One region of the Bacillus sp. FAU20 genome, then DNA from elsewhere that is predicted to be linked to it. Evidence: riboswitches for the same ligand, from Rfam matches in the RefSeq annotation. Region 1 holds a riboswitch; each other region holds the start of a gene.

Region 1 (5,903 bases):
CTTTCTTTCATGTGCATGTTCAAACTTCTTTATATATATTAGAAATTACGAAACAATTAAGTGAAAGCATAAATTTTGATTTCGTAATTTATGATATATTTGGTGCGGGAGAGTTAGTAAAGGAGTATTTAAAAGTTCCAGGTGTAGTGTCCTCACCTATATTTTTAATTCCTTCAGAGTTTTTGAAGACATTACCTTTTCATCCAAATGCAGATATACCATTCCAACCAGAGAAGATCTCTGAAAAATTATTAAACCAGATGGAACATGAATTTGGAGTAAAACCAAACAATAATCTTCAATTTATGAATAATAAGGGTGATGTTTGTCTCGTATACACAAGTCGTTATTTCCAACCTAATAGCGAATCATTCGAAGAAAATAACATTTTTATTGGACCGAGTATTTCAAAGCGTAAAACAAATATAAAGTTTCCATTGGAATCACTTAAAGAAAAGAAAGTTATTTATATTTCAATGGGAACACTGCTTGAAGGACTCGAACCATTCTTTAATACTTGTATTGATACTTTTTCAGATTTTGATGGGATAGTTGTAATGGCAATTGGTGATAGAAATGATATTTCTAAAATTAAGAAAGCACCAGATAATTTTATAATTGCTCCATACGTACCTCAATCAGAAATATTAAATGAAGCAGATGTTTTTATTACACATGGTGGTATGAATAGCGTACACGATGCCATTCATTATAATGTCCCATTTGTAATAATACCGCATGATAAAGACCAGCCAATGATAGCGCAAAGATTAACTGAGCTTGAAGCGGCACATAGACTATTGAAAGAACATGTTAATGTGCACACTTTAAAAGAGGCCGTAACAGATGTTCTTTCAAATGAAAAGTATAAACATGGTATAAGAAAACTTAATGATAGCTTTTTAGAATGTGGTGGTTCAAAAGAAGCAATTGCAGTTATTGAATCTCTTTTAAATAAAGTAAAACTTTAATCGATAGGGATTTTACTACCCATAAATAGCGGGATAAATAGTCGTAACTGTATACAAGCATAGAGGTTCTCACCTTTATGCTTGTATATTCTTATCCAGCAAATTGTACAGCAGTATTTGCATGTAAAAAAGCAGTATCAAAAACGGGAACAGTGAGATCATTTTGGGAGATGAGTAAAGGTATTTCAGTACAGCCTAATAATATACCTTCAGCGCCGTTTTGAATTAATGATTTTGTAATTTGTAATAGCTTTTCTTTAGATGTTTCTGAAATGATCCCTCTACTTAATTCATCTAATATGACATGGTGGATAAAAGTTCTTTCCTCGTCATTTGGGATAATTGTCTCAATGTTATATTTCGCTAATCGTGATTTATAGAAATCTTGCTCCATCGTTTGTTTTGTTCCTAATAGTCCGATACGTTTTATATTCTGTTCTACCATTTCTTTAGCACTTACATCACCAATGTGAAGAAGCGGGATAGATATTGCTTGTTCTACTTCCTCGGCAAATAGATGTACGGTATTTGAACACATTAATAAACATTCAGCCCCAGATTTTTCAACTTTCTTTGCAACTGTAACTAGTTCATTTTTCACTTCTTCATATTGATGGTTTTGTAATAAAGTAGTTACTTCACCAAAGTCCATACTATATAAAACTAACTTTGCATTTTGATCGTATTGAGAGAGTGTAAGTGTATTAATATGTTTATAGTATAAAGATGTAGATTCCCAACTTAATCCTCCAATCAAACCAATAACTTTCATAATGCATTCCTCCCGAAACGATTTTGAATTTATTATTTCATAATTCCGATAAGAATACAATGATTTAAATGATCTATTTAACAAAAAATAAAAATAGTAAGAAAAGTGTTGAAATTTACATTCTTTAGTGCCATAATACGAATTACAAATTAATACTTATCCAGAGAGGTGGAGGGAACGGCCCTAAGAAACCTCAGCAACCCCTATGCAATTTTATAGGAAGGTGCTAATTCCGCAGAGGACACGATGTGTTTTTTGAAAGATAAGAGGATTCTTGAACGTGACAGAAAATGACCTCTTATGTAAGAGGTCATTTTTTTGTTGTATAGAAAGAGAGTGTCGATGCATAATTCATTTTTAAATTAAATATAGAGTAATAAAAGTTGACTAATATGAGAGGGGAATTGTCATGAACAAATTATCAACAAAGTTAGTAGTAGCAATCGGTATTGGAGCAGCATTATACGGGATATTAGGGCTTTGGGGATTTTCTATTGCACCGAATACATTTATTAAACCAGCATTAGCTATATTAACTGTTTTTGGAGCATTATTTGGTCCAGTGGCAGGACTGTTAATCGGACTTATCGGTCATACCGTAACAGATACGATTGCTGGATGGGGGATTTGGTGGGGCTGGGTTATTAGTTCAGGAATTATTGGTTTTTCAATGGGGCTTATTCAAAGAAGAGTTGGTTTTAGTGTGAAAAACGGGTCGTTTAACAAGGGGGATATTTCTTATTTAGCAATTACTGGGCTAGTTGGTATTGTCATTGCTATTATATTTGCTGGGGCATTCGATATTATTGTGATGGGAGAACCATTTGACAAAATTGTTATACAAGTATTAGGCGCAACAATTTCCGATGTCATCGTTTTCTTAGTACTTGGATTGCCACTTACAATTGGTTTGGCGAAATCCAATAAGAAACATACACATTTAAAAATTGAAAAGTAGGGATGTTAACATGCAACCAATTATTTCGTTTGAACAATTCACCTTTCAATATTGGCATGCTGCGCAGCCTACTTTAAGTGATATTACCTTTCATATATACCCTGGGGAAAAAGTGCTAATTGCTGGACGAAGTGGTTCAGGCAAGTCGACATTAGCTCATTGTATAAATGGGCTAATCCCATTTTCTTACGAAGGGACTAGTACAGGTAACGTTTTAATTGCCGGTAAAGACCCGAGGGAAGGAAGTATTTTTGAACAAAGTAAACAGGTAGGAACAATTTTGCAAGATCAAGATGCTCAATTTATTGGTCTGACAGTAGAAGAAGATGTAGCTTTTTATTTAGAAAATGAATGTGTAAAGCAAGATGATATGAAAAAGATTGTTTCGGACTCATTAAGAAAGGTGAAGATGCATACGTTTCATAAACAAAGTCCACATGAATTATCAGGAGGTCAAAAGCAAACAGTTTCCCTTGCTGGTTTATTAACAACAAATGCGGATATATTATTGTTCGATGAACCGTTAGCAAACTTAGATCCACTAAGCGCCATACATACGATAGAACTTATGAAAGATATACATGAACAATATAATAAAACGATTGTTATTATCGAACATAGGATAGAAGAAATTTTAAAACTGGATTTAGACAAAGTTATATTAATTGATGAAGGTAAAGTCATTGCGATAGGAACACCAAAAGAAATCTTAGCGTCAAATATATTACCACGTATCGGCTTAAGAGAGCCTATTTACATCGAAGCATTAAAGAGATTACATTTTGATAGTAATAATGACGTAATATATCCAATGGAAAACCTTCAAAAAGAAAAGGTAAGCAACGTTATAAAAGAGTGGATGGAGAAACAAGTCATATTAAAAGGGAATACTAAAAACAAGGAATTACTTAAAGTGGAGAATTTATCATTTTCATACTCTAATAAACAAAAAGTATTAGAAAATGTAAACCTTTCAATATATGAAGGAGAAATTGTGGCACTGTTAGGACATAATGGAGCAGGGAAATCAACATTAGCTCATAGTCTTATAGGCATAAACAAAATGAAAAATGGGAAAATCTTGTTAAAAGGTGAAGATATTAGTTCTTGGTCTATTCGTAAACGTGGGGAAATCATATCTTACGTGATGCAAAATCCAAATCATATGATTACACAGCCTACTGTTTTTGAAGAAGTTTCATTTACATTAACATTACATAATTTTTCTAAGGAAGAAATTAAGAATAGAGTAGAAGGAACTTTAAAAATTTGTGGTTTATATCCATTTCGTAATTGGCCAATTCAAGCACTAAGCTATGGGCAAAAAAAGAGATTAACAATCGCATCTGTATTAACAACAAATCCTAAACTTATCATATTAGATGAACCGACAGCGGGACAAGATTATTATCACTATAAACAATTTATGTCTTTTATTAAAAACCTAGCTAAAAAGGGTATTTCATTTGTTTTTATCACTCATGATATGAATCTCGTACTAGAATATGCAGACCGTGCAGTAGTTCTACATGAAGGGAAAATTATTGCGGATAATACAGTGTTTGATGTATTAGGCGATCAAGAAACGTTACAAAGAGCCAACTTAAGAGAGAGTTCTTTAACCAAGCTTGTTAAATTTAGTGGGATTGCATGTCCAGAAAAATTTATGGAGCTTTATTTAGACAGTAATAGGAGGGAGGAAGGTGCATAGTACATATTTTCATCGTATGGATGGGGTAGTGAAATTGTTTTTATTTATTTTTTGTATGACGCTTACTTTTTTGTTTTTTGATTTTCGGGTGTTACTAATATTATTTATTATTGGGTGTATCGGGCTCAGCATTGCTAAAATTCCATTTCGTAAAATTTTAATTGTTTTTAGTGTCATATTTACATTTAGTTTATTAAACTCTGTCATGATTTTATTGATTACACCAACTCATGGATCTGAATTAACTGAATCATATACCGTGTTTTTACATGTTGGATATGCAACGATTACATATGAAACATTATTTTATGCAGCTACACTTTCATTAAAGTATTTTACGTTATTACCATTTACACTTCTTTTTATTTACACGACAGATCCAAGTGAATTTGTAAGTAACTTAAGTAAACTGGGTATTCATTATAAGATTACTTATGCAATAAATATTGCACTACGTTATATTCCTGACATCCAGTCTGAGTATAAAATTATTAAACACGCGCAAGAAGCGAGAGGAGTGGCTTTTGAAAAAGGAGAAGCAAGTTTATGGGTTCGTATGAAGAACCGTGTTTTAATTTTCTGGCCACTAATCATTCATTCTCTAGAAAGAATAGATACGGTTTCAAATGCAATGGATTTAAGAGGATTTGGAAAGAAGGATAAACGTACATGGTTTTATACAAGTAAGGCGAAACGTGAAGATTTCATCGCTTTATTTGCCGGTATTTTCATATTTATTGTTGCGGTATATTTAAAATTAAACGTATTTCAAAACTTTTGGTATCCATTTTAAAGCACTCTTTAAACGAGTGCTTTTACTTATTTTTATGTAGACATGCTCAAAAAAGGGATATACACATAATGTATAATACGAACCAGTTAAAATGATCAACTACCTATTAGTTTTCAAACCAAAAGGAGGAGAAAATATGAGTTACGGTGGTTCTTGTGGTTTTGGTGGAGGTTTCGCTTTATTAGTTGTGTTATTCATTCTATTAATAATTGTAGGATGCAGCTGCTGGGGCGGAGGATACTAATTTTTAATTAGTCTTCACAAATGTAAACTAAAAAAACATTGAAGATACTTATGTATCGAAACAAATAAAAAAGGAGCGACTATGCTCCTTTTTTATTTGTTTTAATGTGTATTCTTACTATATTTCGGGAACGTAATCGTTAAAGTCGTTCCTTTACTAACGATACTTCTGATTTTTAAACTTCCATGCATCGTCTCAATAATCTTAACAGCAACCATTGTACCTAAACCAGTTCCTTTTGTTTTTGTACTAAAATACGGTTCACCGAATCGATGTATTTGCTCCTGTGACATTCCAACTCCGCTATCTTCAATTCGTATTTCAACTTTACTATTATTGATGGATGAGGAAATATTTAAGGTACCACCATTAGGCATTGCTTCAATACTATTTTTTATTAAGTTTAAAAAACATTGTTGAAAGTGCTGTTTATTACCAACAATGGTTGCCTCAG
Region 2 (5,903 bases), on a different contig from region 1:
TTTATGCAACTAATTAATCAATTTTTTTGATTAATATATTCTTCTCTTCTTTCCCTTAACAGAACTTTTAAGTTATCAAATTACAAAATGCCCTGCATAACAGGGCTATTTTGTAGAATTATGTATGTTTGTATTTGAAATCATACGAAATACTTTCACATAGAAAACTGCACTAACAAGGGTACAAAGTAATATAATTCCGAACACAACAATTGGAGATAGCCATGTAGAAAATACAATCATTATTGGTGCAATAAAACGCCCAATGGTAAATTGTAAATTAGATGCTGCCATATACTGTCCTCTAGAATTTTCAGGTGCATATCTACTGACAAAACTATGTACAACTGGCGAACGAATCAATTCCCCAATAGTTAATATTGCCATAAAGCCAAATAGTAGCCATATATTCGTTGTTAACCCTATTAAAAACATACCCATTCCAAATAATATATTAGAGACAATTAAAACGTTTCGGTCGCTCCAATTCTCAAAATATTTTGCAACAGGTAAAGAACATAAAACAAACAAAATGCCATTTAACCCCATCATCCATCCGAAAATTTCAGTATTACTCAAAGAGAATGAACCAGTACTCCATGAGAAAAGAGATTGAGTTGGTACAAATTCCTTTACATATAATGCAAGATAAAGATCTAGCTGCATGAAAGCTATCATAATCAAAACTCCCGCAAATATGTAAAGAGAGAAAATTTTATCACTAAAAATTTTCATATAATTATTCCATTGTTCTTTAAAGATTTTTGATATTGGATTGTTATCTCCATCATTTTTAGAAGCTTCGGGCAGCGTTTCTCTAATTATGAAATAGATTGCTATAAAATAAATAAATGTAACAATTGTACAAGTCCATAACAATTCACTTCGATAATGAAAGAAGAAAAATGAACCTAACACTGGTCCAAATACAGCACCAATATTATTTGCTGTAACAAAAGTGGCAAAGACCACCCTTCTATCCTTTTCTGGCACTATATCAGCTATCATTGCAGAACTTGCTGGACTGTATATTGCCCCGCTAATTCCAATACCGATATAGGCTAAATAATTAATCCAATGTGAATGAGATAAAGCAAAAACTGCAAACATTGCTACTTGTATGATTGTGCCTAATAGCATGACAGGTCGACGCCCTAATCGATCAGCTAAATATCCACCTAACAAATTACCTATTATGCCTACAAGAGGTATAATTGCCATTAAAATTCCGCCAATTGCTTTACCAAAAGCATCGCTATAGTATATTGCCATAAACGGAAAATACATCCAAAACAATGTATTGAACATAGTTTCGCCAATCAATCTAGTTTTTAAATTTTTGTCCCAAGATAACCATTTCAACGTAATACATCCCCTATTTTAACTTTTCAAATATTCACTATACATTCTATAAACTGTCAGTCCAAGGGAAATATAATAACATAAAGTGAATTTATTTTACAAATTAATATAGAAATATAAATTTTAATTACAACACATTCTCTAGTTATTATCCTTTAATGCAATTTGAACTCACAGATCACCGTTACTATTAAACTAGACTAGACCAGATTCAAGATATCACTAAAGAAATAAATGATTCATAAATAGAAAAGAACATTGATTTTTCAATGTTCTTTTCTATTATTTCTGCATATGAATTAGATTTATATTCGAAAAAGCGCCTTACCCCTGATTCCTCTGTGCCTCTCTAAACTCCTCCTTCACCTTCTCTAACAACCCTTCTTCCGTAATTAATCGATACGCCGTATTTGCTAATGCTTTTGCCGATGTAATTAATGCTTTATCTCCAAGTTCTGAACGTGCTGCTTCTCTAAATTCATTCGTATGTGCAATTAAATCATCTGGTCCGATTTTAATGTACGGATGAATTGTCGGTACGACTTGACTTACGTTTCCTGCGTCGGTTGAACCGATCCCTACTCTTTCTTTACGGTTTACATCTTCACCTAATAGTTCTAGTTCTTCCGCTACGATATCGTTATATGTTTTTGTTACGAGTAATTCATCGATTTCATTTTGGAATTGATGGATTTTTACTTTTGCACCTGTTGCTAACGCTGCTCCCTCAGCAATGTTTCTTACTTTTTCTGTTACTTCCGCGCATCTTTTTCGCGTTGCTGCACGGATGAAGAACCTTGCTGAGGCGTAGTCAGGAATAATGTTAGGTGCTTTTCCGCCTTCTGTAATAACGCCATGAATTTTCACATCTGACGGAAGTTGTTGGCGAAGTGCGTTAATACCGTTATAGAGCTGAATAACCGCATCTAATGCGTTAATTCCTTCTTCTGGTGAAGCTGCGGCGTGAGCTGTTTTTCCGTAAAAATGAAAATCAAGTGGATCGACTGCTAGTGAAGGGCTTGTTGTCGCTGTTTTTCCGCTCGGATGAATCATAAGTGCCGCATCAATGTCTTTAAATAAACCAGCTTTTACATAACTCGCTTTCGCACTACCGTTTGGCCCTCCTTCTTCAGCTGGTGTTCCAAACACGACAACTTCCCCGCCAATTTCTTCAAGCGTTTCTGATAATGCGATCGCTGCTGCAACGCTAATGGTGCCGATTAAATTGTGACCACACGCATGACCGAGTCCTGGTAAAGCGTCATACTCAGCTAAAAATGCGATTGCCGCTCCTTGTTTTCCAGAGCTTTTTCGCGCGATAAATCCCGTTTCATGTCCAGCTATATTGTGCTGCAGTTGAAATCCTGCACTACCCAGTAATAAACTTAACGTTCTTGATGCATAAAACTCTTGGTTACCAATCTCCGGATTCGCATGAATATCATGACTTGTGTCTATGTACTTTTCCTTATTTCTTTCGATACTCTCTTTAATTGTTTTTCTTTGTGACGCTACTCCTGTCGCTCCCATTGTTCTTCCTCCTTTTATTTTCACATAAAAAAGCCTCTTTCTAAAAGATAGAAAGAGGCTTCTGTATATACAGTCAAAATGAGCTTCTTTCTTATCTTTCAAGTTACCTTGCTGGAATTGGCACAGTATTCATAACGAATCCGCTGCCGAGGTGTCATAGGGCCAGTCCCTCAACCTCTCGTGATAAGAATTTTCATAAAATTATATTAAATTACATTCATTCTAAGTTCATTCCGATTAAAAGTCAAGGAATTCCTATCCGAATTTACCGAATATCTAAAAATCCTTTTAATACACCAATTGTTTCTGGTGCTTGCAGTCTTGCACATACGTACGGAAATTCCGTACTACCTTCAAACATCATTTGAGATGTAAGCGGTGCACCTGCCCAGAAGATTTCATCATCAATTACTAAGAATGGGAATGCTTTATTTTGTCTTTGTAACTTTACATTTTTCAGTGGAACTGGTCCATCACTATAAACTGTTATTTGCGCATTTGTACGCATTAACGCTTGCCATACTCGCTTATCCACTTGTTTTGTACTTGGAAGTGAAATAATAATTTTTCGTTTTGCGGCTAAAATATCTTTTAATAACCCTTTCGTTTCCTCAAGATTCATTTCCATAAACCAGCGTAAACGTTTTGAAATTTTCCGTTCCCACAATTGTCTTGATGTCGTGCGATCATACACATCTCCGTGACGTTCTATATGAGCTGTTAATTGTGATAATGCTTGTTTTCTCGAAAGGTTTTTACGCATATAATGGCAATCTGATAATTGAATGAACTTCCCTCTCGCCCTTGTCACTGCTACATTGACGAGGCGATGGTTTTTGTGATCAAAGAATAATACGCCAGGTCGTTCTTGCGGATAACTGTCAACCGTATCAAAGATCATCATATCTCTTTCAGAACCTTGGAACTTATGAACTGTTGCCGCTAATACTGGTATGTTTTGATATTTCGTTCTCTGCAACATTTCTCTAATACACGTCGATAAAAAGCGTGACTGCGCCCTGTAAGGTGTCACAACACCAATCGATTGAACACCATCTAACAATCCGATTAACATCATTTGCATTGCTACTAAACCAGACATAATGTTAAAACGTGAACCAGATGCAGCGTCTTTTAAAGAAAAGGCTCCCATTAAGCTCGTATCGAATAAAACACTCGCCTCATTTGCGAACGGCTGCAATTGCGCAAGTTCTTTACGCTCTGAAACAGACGGATGATCGTATACTCTATTTTTATAAATAAACGAATTCGTAAACTTCGATATATCCGCATGCATACGTCTTTGTTCCTGCAACATAAATAGGTTCGGATGTGCTTCTGATTTATTAACAGACTCAACAATCCCAGCATGGTAAAACATATCTTCCCCGAGCCATTTGCGAACAAGTTCATGGTTCGCCATCGCAATTGGAGGTAATTGTAAAAAGTCGCCACAAACGACGATACGTTTTCCAAGTGAAGCAGCTAATGCGATTTGCGGAACATATGCCATACTCACTTCATCTACGACAACTAAATCAAATGTACGCTCATAAATCAGTGAATCAATGGCACATTTCGATAAAGTCGCGCCGATTACTTTCGCATTTTCAATGTATTCTTTTTCTACTTCTTTAATTTTTGCTTTTTGCTTTCGAAGGTCACTTTCAATCTCTTGTATACGCTTCTTATCAGCAGAAGTCGCTTTATGCGATAAAATCTTTTCGCGAAGATCTTGTCGTGTTTCTTCTAAATAGAGTCTTTCTTCTCCCCAAGATCCGTTCGTCGTTTCAACTAACTTCGACGCAAGTAACGTTTCATGATTTCGTATATGTTCATGCTGACTATAACCGTAACGAACAATTTCGCCAGGCGTCCATTTCTTTTTCTTTTCAATTTGTTTCGTTACTTCACTCATTAATACGTCTACTGCCGCATTACTATGTGCTAACACAAGTACCGACTTTCCTTTTTGATAATGCGCCGAAATAATACGTGATAAATTGTAAGACTTCCCTGTTCCAGGTGGTCCCCACACGTACGTCGTCGGATTGTAAAATGAACGATACGCCAATTCATTTTTTGGATTTTTCATCTTCTCAATATGTTTCGGACTGCTCGTCCCATCAACAAGACGCTTTATACGATTACGTTTCAGCTTATCTTTACGTGCTTCTTTCAATCGCTCTTGCAGCTGCTCTAAAAGCTGCCACGGTTCACTGTATAAAACAGCTTCTCGTATTTCACCTTGTATATAATCATTTAATTTCAATTCTATTTCTAATCCGTGTACAGATAATACTTCCCCTGTCGCTTCCTCACCATCGAACTCAATTCGAATCGGTGAACCTTCAGGTAAGCTTACTTCCGAAATAAGCTGAAATACATATACTGTACTTTCATAATCTGTATATAAAAAACGACCATTCATGATAGAAATTTTACTACCACCTATCGTTTTCCAATGTTTAATTTCATATGCTAATGCATAATGCCACTCTTTCATCGTTTCCGATAATGAAGGAGTTTGAGTAGGTGTATTCATCGTATAATCTCCTTCCTTCTCCCCAAACATACTTTCTCACTATACCATATAACACGCTAAAATTTGTAAGGTTTTTATCTTGCTTATTTTCTTAATTTTCAATATTATATTGTATATAATTTTCAGAAAGAAGGAATCTACATGCCTGTTAGAAGAATAGAACACGTCGGACTTATGGTTGCAAACTTAGAAACATCTATTTCATTTTATGAAGAAGTAGTTGGCTTACAGCTCATTAAACGTATGGGGCACCCGAATCCAGACTTAAAACTCGCTTTTTTAGGTGTAGAAGAATCGAAGGAAACGATACTAGAACTCATTGAAGGCTACAACTCTTCTCTTCCGGCAGAAGGAAAAGTACATCACATTTGCTTTAAAGTGGATTCATTAGAAGATGAAATCGAAAGAATACAGCAACACGGCGTAACCTTTTTATTAGGAGAAGAAATTGAAACATTACCAGATG
Region 3 (5,903 bases), on a different contig from region 1:
AGGCTGGCATACACCAGCCTTTTCAGCAATTATTCTTTTACAGGAACAACTGCCCCTTTATATTCTTTATTAATAAAGTCTTCGATTTCTTTAGAATGCAATACTTCTACAAGCTCTTTAATCTCTTTTTTATCTTTATCACCTTTACGAACCACTAATACGTTTGCGTACGGTGAATCATCACCTTCAATTGCAATTGCATCTTTTTCTGGATTTAACTTTGCATCAATTGCATAGTTCGAGTTAATTAAAACAGCGTCGCCTTCTTTATTGTTATACACTTGTGGTAACAAACCTGGCTCAATGTCCGTTTTAAACTTTAAGTTTTTCGGGTTATCTGCAATATCTTTTGGAGTTGCACTAACTGGATCTACTCCGTCTTTAATTTTTAAAATGCCTTCTTTTTGTAAAATTGCTAAACCACGTCCATGGTCAGTAACGGAATTACTCATAATGATTGTCGCTCCGTCTGGAAGTTCTTTTAAGCTCTTATATTTTTGAGAATATACACCGATTGGTTCTAAATGAATTTTTCCTGCTATTTCAAAATCATATTTTTTATCTTTAATTTCTTTCTCTAAATACGGAATGTGCTGGAAGTAGTTTGCATCTAAATCCTTATCCGCTAACGATTTATTTGGCAACACGTAATCTTGGAACTTTTTGACTTCTAATTCAATTCCTTTTTTCTCAAGTAACGGTTTTGCTTTTTCTAAAATTTCAGCATGCGGTACGTTAGAAGCACCCACAACAAGTTTCTTTTCATCTTTATCTTTCCCACCACAAGCAGCTAACCCAAAAATTGAAGTTGAAATAAGTGCCGTAAGTAATAATTTTTTCATTTGAAACATCCTCCCGTTTTTTATTACCGTTTATCTATTCGAGTCGTTAAACTATCACCAATCCACTGAATTAAAAATACAACTAGTAATACACAAATTGTCGCAACGATTGTTACATCGTTATTCCCTCTTTGGAATCCTTCTAAGTAAGCAAGTGTTCCAAGGCCACCAGCACCAACAACTCCCGCCATTGCTGTATAGCCTACTAAAGCAATTGTCGTAACAGTAATACCAGATACTAATGCTGGTAACGATTCTGGAATTAACACTTTCAAAATAATTGTGCTTGTTTTCGCTCCCATTGCTTTTGAAGCTTCAATTACACCTTTATCAATTTCGCGAAGTGCGATTTCAACCATTCTCGCGTAGAATGGTGCCGCTCCAATAATTAAAGCTGGCAATGCTGCACTTGCTCCAAGAATTGTTCCAAGAAGAATCTTTGTGAATGGGATTAATAAAATAATTAAAATGATGAATGGTATAGAACGGAATATATTTACGAATGCTCCAATCACCGTATTAATTGATTTGTTTTCCCATAAATTATCTTTCGCTGTCATGAAGAGTAACAATCCTAAAATTAGTCCTAAAACAAATGTCGCAAGAGCTGCGATTGCCGTCATATATAACGTTTCACCAGTTGCTTCTAACATTTGATTCCAATCAACATTTGCGAGTAACTTATCCATGTGCAATCACCTCCAGCTCTACTTGATCTTGATGAATTCCTTCTATTGCTTGCTGGATCGCTATTTCCTCACCATTTAAATGAACAACTAAACTACCGTAAGAACCGTTATTCGTTTGTGCGATATTCCCTTGCAAAATGCTAACTTCTATATCACTGCGTTGCATTAATCGTTGAAGCACTGGTCTTTCTACAGCCTCACCGATAAATTGCAAACGAATTACTTTTCCATCTGGATATTTTTCAATTAAACTTTCAATCGTTTCATTTGTATCTTCAGAATCTGTTAACTGCTGTACAAATCGTTTCGTAATATCTTGCTTCGGATTACGGAATACATCAAGTACTGGACCTGTTTCTACAATCTTTCCTCTCTCCATTACCGCCACTCGGTTACATATCTTTCGAATCACGTGCATCTCATGTGTAATGAGTACAATTGTTAAACCAAGGCGCTTATTAATGTCTAATAGTAAATCCAAAATTTGATCTGTCGTTTCTGGATCAAGAGCTGACGTTGCTTCATCACATAAAAGCACTTGTGGATTGTTAGCTAAAGCTCTTGCAATCCCGACGCGTTGCTTTTGTCCTCCGCTTAGCTGAGATGGGTACGCGTCTCCTCTCCCTTCTAATCCAACAAGATGAATTAATTCATCAACACGTTTTCTTCTCTTCGCTTTATCAACACCTGCAATTTCAAGTGGAAACTCTATATTTTCACGTACAGTTCGTGACCAAAGTAAGTTAAAGTGCTGAAAAATCATTCCGATTTCTTGCCTTGCCTTACGAAGTTCACTTCCTGTAATTGCTGATATAACACGATTGGCAATTGTAATTTGGCCAGAAGTCGGTTTCTCTAACTGATTAAACAATCTAATTAAAGAACTTTTTCCAGCGCCGCTATATCCGATAACACCAAATATTTCGCCTTTTTCTATTTTTAAATTGGCGTTATCTACAGCAGTGACATCACCGCTTTTCGCCTTATATATTTTCTTTACATTCTCTAATAGAATCATGATGTTCACCCCTTTTTTAAATAAAAAGCGCAAGCGACTGTTCTAGCCGCTGAAGCTAGATTTCATAAAGATTTTGGATTGACTCCGCAATTTTTTATGTTTAATGCGCGTAGTCCACCGTTATCACTATCTTTATTATTTGAATGTCCTCCACATTCAAACAATAAAAAAACCTTTCTGCTTTAGAGAAGCAGAAAGGTTTATGTGCGTATATAACAACATTATCCCTCTCTCTCATCTCTCAAAGCATTTGCTTTGCAGGAATTGGCACCATTTCAACATAAGTTGACGGTTGCCGGGCTTCACAGGGCACAGTCCCTCCACCTCTCTTGATAAGAGAAATCAGATTCAATTTTCGTCTGATTTGTAATTTATGAAATTGTCTATATTTTATGAATTGAATTGTATCAATATCTAAACACCATGTCAACAGAAATTTTCGTAAAAAATGAACCTTCAGAATTTTAAGCACCTACTGACATCGGTTTACATATATGAAACATCGATTCGACTAATAGCATCGTTCGATACGTTCCCGAATATTGTACACGTCCATCGTTCATTAACATTTGCAATCGTACATTGCCGTTTACCAATTGTTTTACATCTTCTTCATCTACACAAACAATTTGCTCCGTCCCTATTTCCTCATGTAGCAGTTCTATATAATCTCTTGAAATTTGTAACGAACAACTTTCATCTCCAAAGCGGAAATTAACAGTTTTTTCTTCTTTTCTTAAAAGCGGCTCTAAATGATATTGACCATTAGCGTAATTTACAAATGATTGAAGCAAAGAATATAATTTCACCTTAAATCACATCCTTCATATCACTTTCTATTACATACCATTCCCTCTCACTAAAGAGCAATCCTGTTATTTTCGCTCGACAAATACTGTATCCACCCTGCATCTCGACATATTTCCCAAGAAATATGTCGAGGCGGCAAAAATTTTGCCGCCTACTTTAATTCCGTATATAAATATTCAACCGAATGAAATGCGTATATCTTCTTCATCAGTGTCCCATTTTCAAAAACAAGTAAACAAGGTACACTTTCAATCCCATACTCTTTCGCTAAATGCGGAGCATAATTTAAATCTAACATCCCAATTTTGAGGCCTTCAATTGTCATCTCAACGACTGTTAACATCTTTTTTGCTAATTGGCATGTTCCACACATTGGAGTATATACATATAATACTGTTTTTTCTTCGTTCTCTATTAGGGCTGTAGCTTCGGCTCCTGTCCAATCAATCACTTCTATCATTCCTTACCGTAAATATTCTGTATAAACGTCAATGTCGGCTCCCCATAATACATTTGCTAAGTGTGTAGATGGCGCAGTTGCCACTTCTCGGTACGAGCGATCAATATAGATATGCTCGGCTTGCGGAAATTCTTTTCGAAATTGTTTCCTTAACTTTTCTCCAGCATCATCAGCATCCACTAGCACATACACTTCCTTATCAAAAAACTGATCAACGAGCTCATCCATTTTCGACAAACCAATTGTACCATTTGTACAAACAATTTCCACCGGTTCACGAATAATAGATTCAATCTTTCTTCTATCTGATGTACCTTCTACAATAATGACTTTTTCTACATAAATCATATGTCATCACCCGATCACCATATACTATATAACCTTGAACTTAGTATATAGTATATTCGTTATTTTCATGTTGTTTCCTGTTTATTTTTGCAAAAGAAAAGCGTAAGCGGCTCGTTCAGATTGTGAAGACTTATGAAACCTTACCACAAAACAGTTTTTCTCATAATAGCTTATTTATTTACATATAACTTGACTTTCATTATTTCACACAAAATAAAAAAAGACAGCACAAAGGCTGTCCTTTAGTCGACTAAATTAGTCTTGATTTGTCATTTCTGCATATTTTTCTGCAGTTAATAACTTCTCAACTTGGCTTGCATCAGAAAGTTCAACTTTAACCATCCATGCACCCTCGTATGGAGATTCGTTAACAAGTTCTGGTTGGTCACTTAATTCTTCGTTTACTGCTACAACTTTACCGCTTACAGGTGCGTATAACTCAGAAACTGTTTTAACAGATTCTACGCTTCCGAATGGCTCGTCAGCTTCGATTGTTGCACCTACTTCAGGAAGTTCAACGAATACGATATCGCCTAGCTCACCTTGTGCAAAGTGAGTGATACCGATAACAACTTCATTACCTTCAGTTTTTACCCATTCGTGTTCTTCAGAGTAACGTAAATTATTTGGAATGCTCATGACTGTACCTCCAGTGAATGTATTAATTATGTAAAAATACCTTATTGGTACTTTTTCCACACACTTTCAAACTGCTCTTCGTTAAAACCAAGTGTTACATTCGTTCCATCTGTTACAATTGGACGTTTAATCAACATGCCATCAGATGCTAAAAGCTCGTACATTTCGTCTTCGCTTGCATCTTTCAACTTATCTTTCAGACCAAGTTCACGGTAACGCATTCCACTTGTATTAAAGAATTTTTTTAAGGGTAATTCACTTTTTTCATGTAAATTACGTAAATCTTCTTTTGATGGTGGATTTTCAACAATATGAATCATCTCATATGCTACATCGTTTGCCTCAAACCATTTCTTTGCCTTTTGACATGTGCCACACTTTGGATATGAATAAAATGTTACTGTCATAAATTCACCTACTTTTTTACTAACCTTTACCTTTATCATATAGAAAACGTTTTATTATTTCAAACCATTATTCGCTAAACTTTTACTTATTTCGTGATAATTTTTAATAATCCTGCGAATTTTTCTTATTTTTCCGCCATTTGTTAAGAAAAAAATAAATATATAAATTTTTTTAGATTCTGCACCAAACATATATCTTAAACAAGCGTTTGATTAATTCCCCATTTTTCTTTCTTACGCCTTGAGCTGCATCGGTTTCTTCCTACCGAACATACAGCTTAAACAAACGTTTGATTAATTCTCCATTTTTCTTTCTTAACCCTTAAGTTACATCGGTTTCTTCCTACCGAACATACAGCTTAAACAAACGTTTATTTAAAAAAATAAGAAGCCTCGTTTACAGGCTCCCTCATCATCTATTCAAATAATCTGCGATGGTTTGAAATACGACGATATACATATTATGAATACTTTCTTCTGTATTTCCTCCATTAGATAAACCAATTGCCCATTGTTGCCCTTCACCACTTCCGATATTTGCAAAACCTTGCGTATACATCACATTTACATCTTTTCGTGCACTGTTATACTCTGTCCCTTTTGTAATAAAAATTGAATATGATTTATCTTGTAAACCGATAAAAAACACTGGTTTCTTTAGCGATGAAAATACATTTTTGTACTGCTCTG

Evidence for each region. Region 1 has a riboswitch for S-adenosylmethionine ahead of AC0OM3_RS22095 (ECF-type riboflavin transporter substrate-binding protein). Riboswitches for the same ligand answer to the same signal wherever they lie in the genome.
Region 2: it holds a riboswitch for S-adenosylmethionine, as region 1 does, so the genes downstream of both, AC0OM3_RS09670 (M20 family metallopeptidase) here and AC0OM3_RS22095 (ECF-type riboflavin transporter substrate-binding protein) in region 1, are expected to answer to the same signal.
Region 3: it holds a riboswitch for S-adenosylmethionine, as region 1 does, so the genes downstream of both, AC0OM3_RS20860 (methionine ABC transporter ATP-binding protein) here and AC0OM3_RS22095 (ECF-type riboflavin transporter substrate-binding protein) in region 1, are expected to answer to the same signal.

What each region holds. Positions count from the first base shown of each region.
Region 1 is NZ_JBVYHY010000026.1:37,619-43,521, forward strand. It holds gene AC0OM3_RS22085 (macrolide family glycosyltransferase) at 1-971, shown strand, start outside; gene AC0OM3_RS22090 (aspartate/glutamate racemase family protein) at 1,063-1,743, opposite strand; SAM riboswitch class I at 1,897-2,012, shown strand; gene AC0OM3_RS22095 (ECF-type riboflavin transporter substrate-binding protein) at 2,153-2,701, shown strand; gene AC0OM3_RS22100 (ABC transporter ATP-binding protein) at 2,712-4,412, shown strand; gene AC0OM3_RS22105 (energy-coupling factor transporter transmembrane component T family protein) at 4,405-5,205, shown strand; gene AC0OM3_RS22110 (YjcZ family sporulation protein) at 5,342-5,449, shown strand; gene AC0OM3_RS22115 (LytS/YhcK type 5TM receptor domain-containing protein) at 5,551-5,903, opposite strand, start outside.
Region 2 is NZ_JBVYHY010000011.1:245,469-251,371, reverse strand. It holds gene AC0OM3_RS09675 (MDR family MFS transporter) at 106-1,362, opposite strand; gene AC0OM3_RS09670 (M20 family metallopeptidase) at 1,687-2,892, opposite strand; SAM riboswitch class I at 2,981-3,082, opposite strand; gene AC0OM3_RS09665 (AAA domain-containing protein) at 3,158-5,467, opposite strand; gene AC0OM3_RS09660 (VOC family protein) at 5,579-5,903, shown strand, end outside.
Region 3 is NZ_JBVYHY010000024.1:96,891-102,793, reverse strand. It holds gene metQ (methionine ABC transporter substrate-binding lipoprotein MetQ) at 30-842, opposite strand; gene AC0OM3_RS20865 (methionine ABC transporter permease) at 866-1,531, opposite strand; gene AC0OM3_RS20860 (methionine ABC transporter ATP-binding protein) at 1,524-2,549, opposite strand; SAM riboswitch class I at 2,781-2,888, opposite strand; gene AC0OM3_RS20855 (hypothetical protein) at 3,014-3,358, opposite strand; gene AC0OM3_RS20850 (thioredoxin family protein) at 3,511-3,819, opposite strand; gene AC0OM3_RS20845 (toprim domain-containing protein) at 3,823-4,167, opposite strand; gene gcvH (glycine cleavage system protein GcvH) at 4,423-4,806, opposite strand; gene AC0OM3_RS20835 (arsenate reductase family protein) at 4,848-5,213, opposite strand; gene AC0OM3_RS20830 (hypothetical protein) at 5,626-5,903, opposite strand, start outside.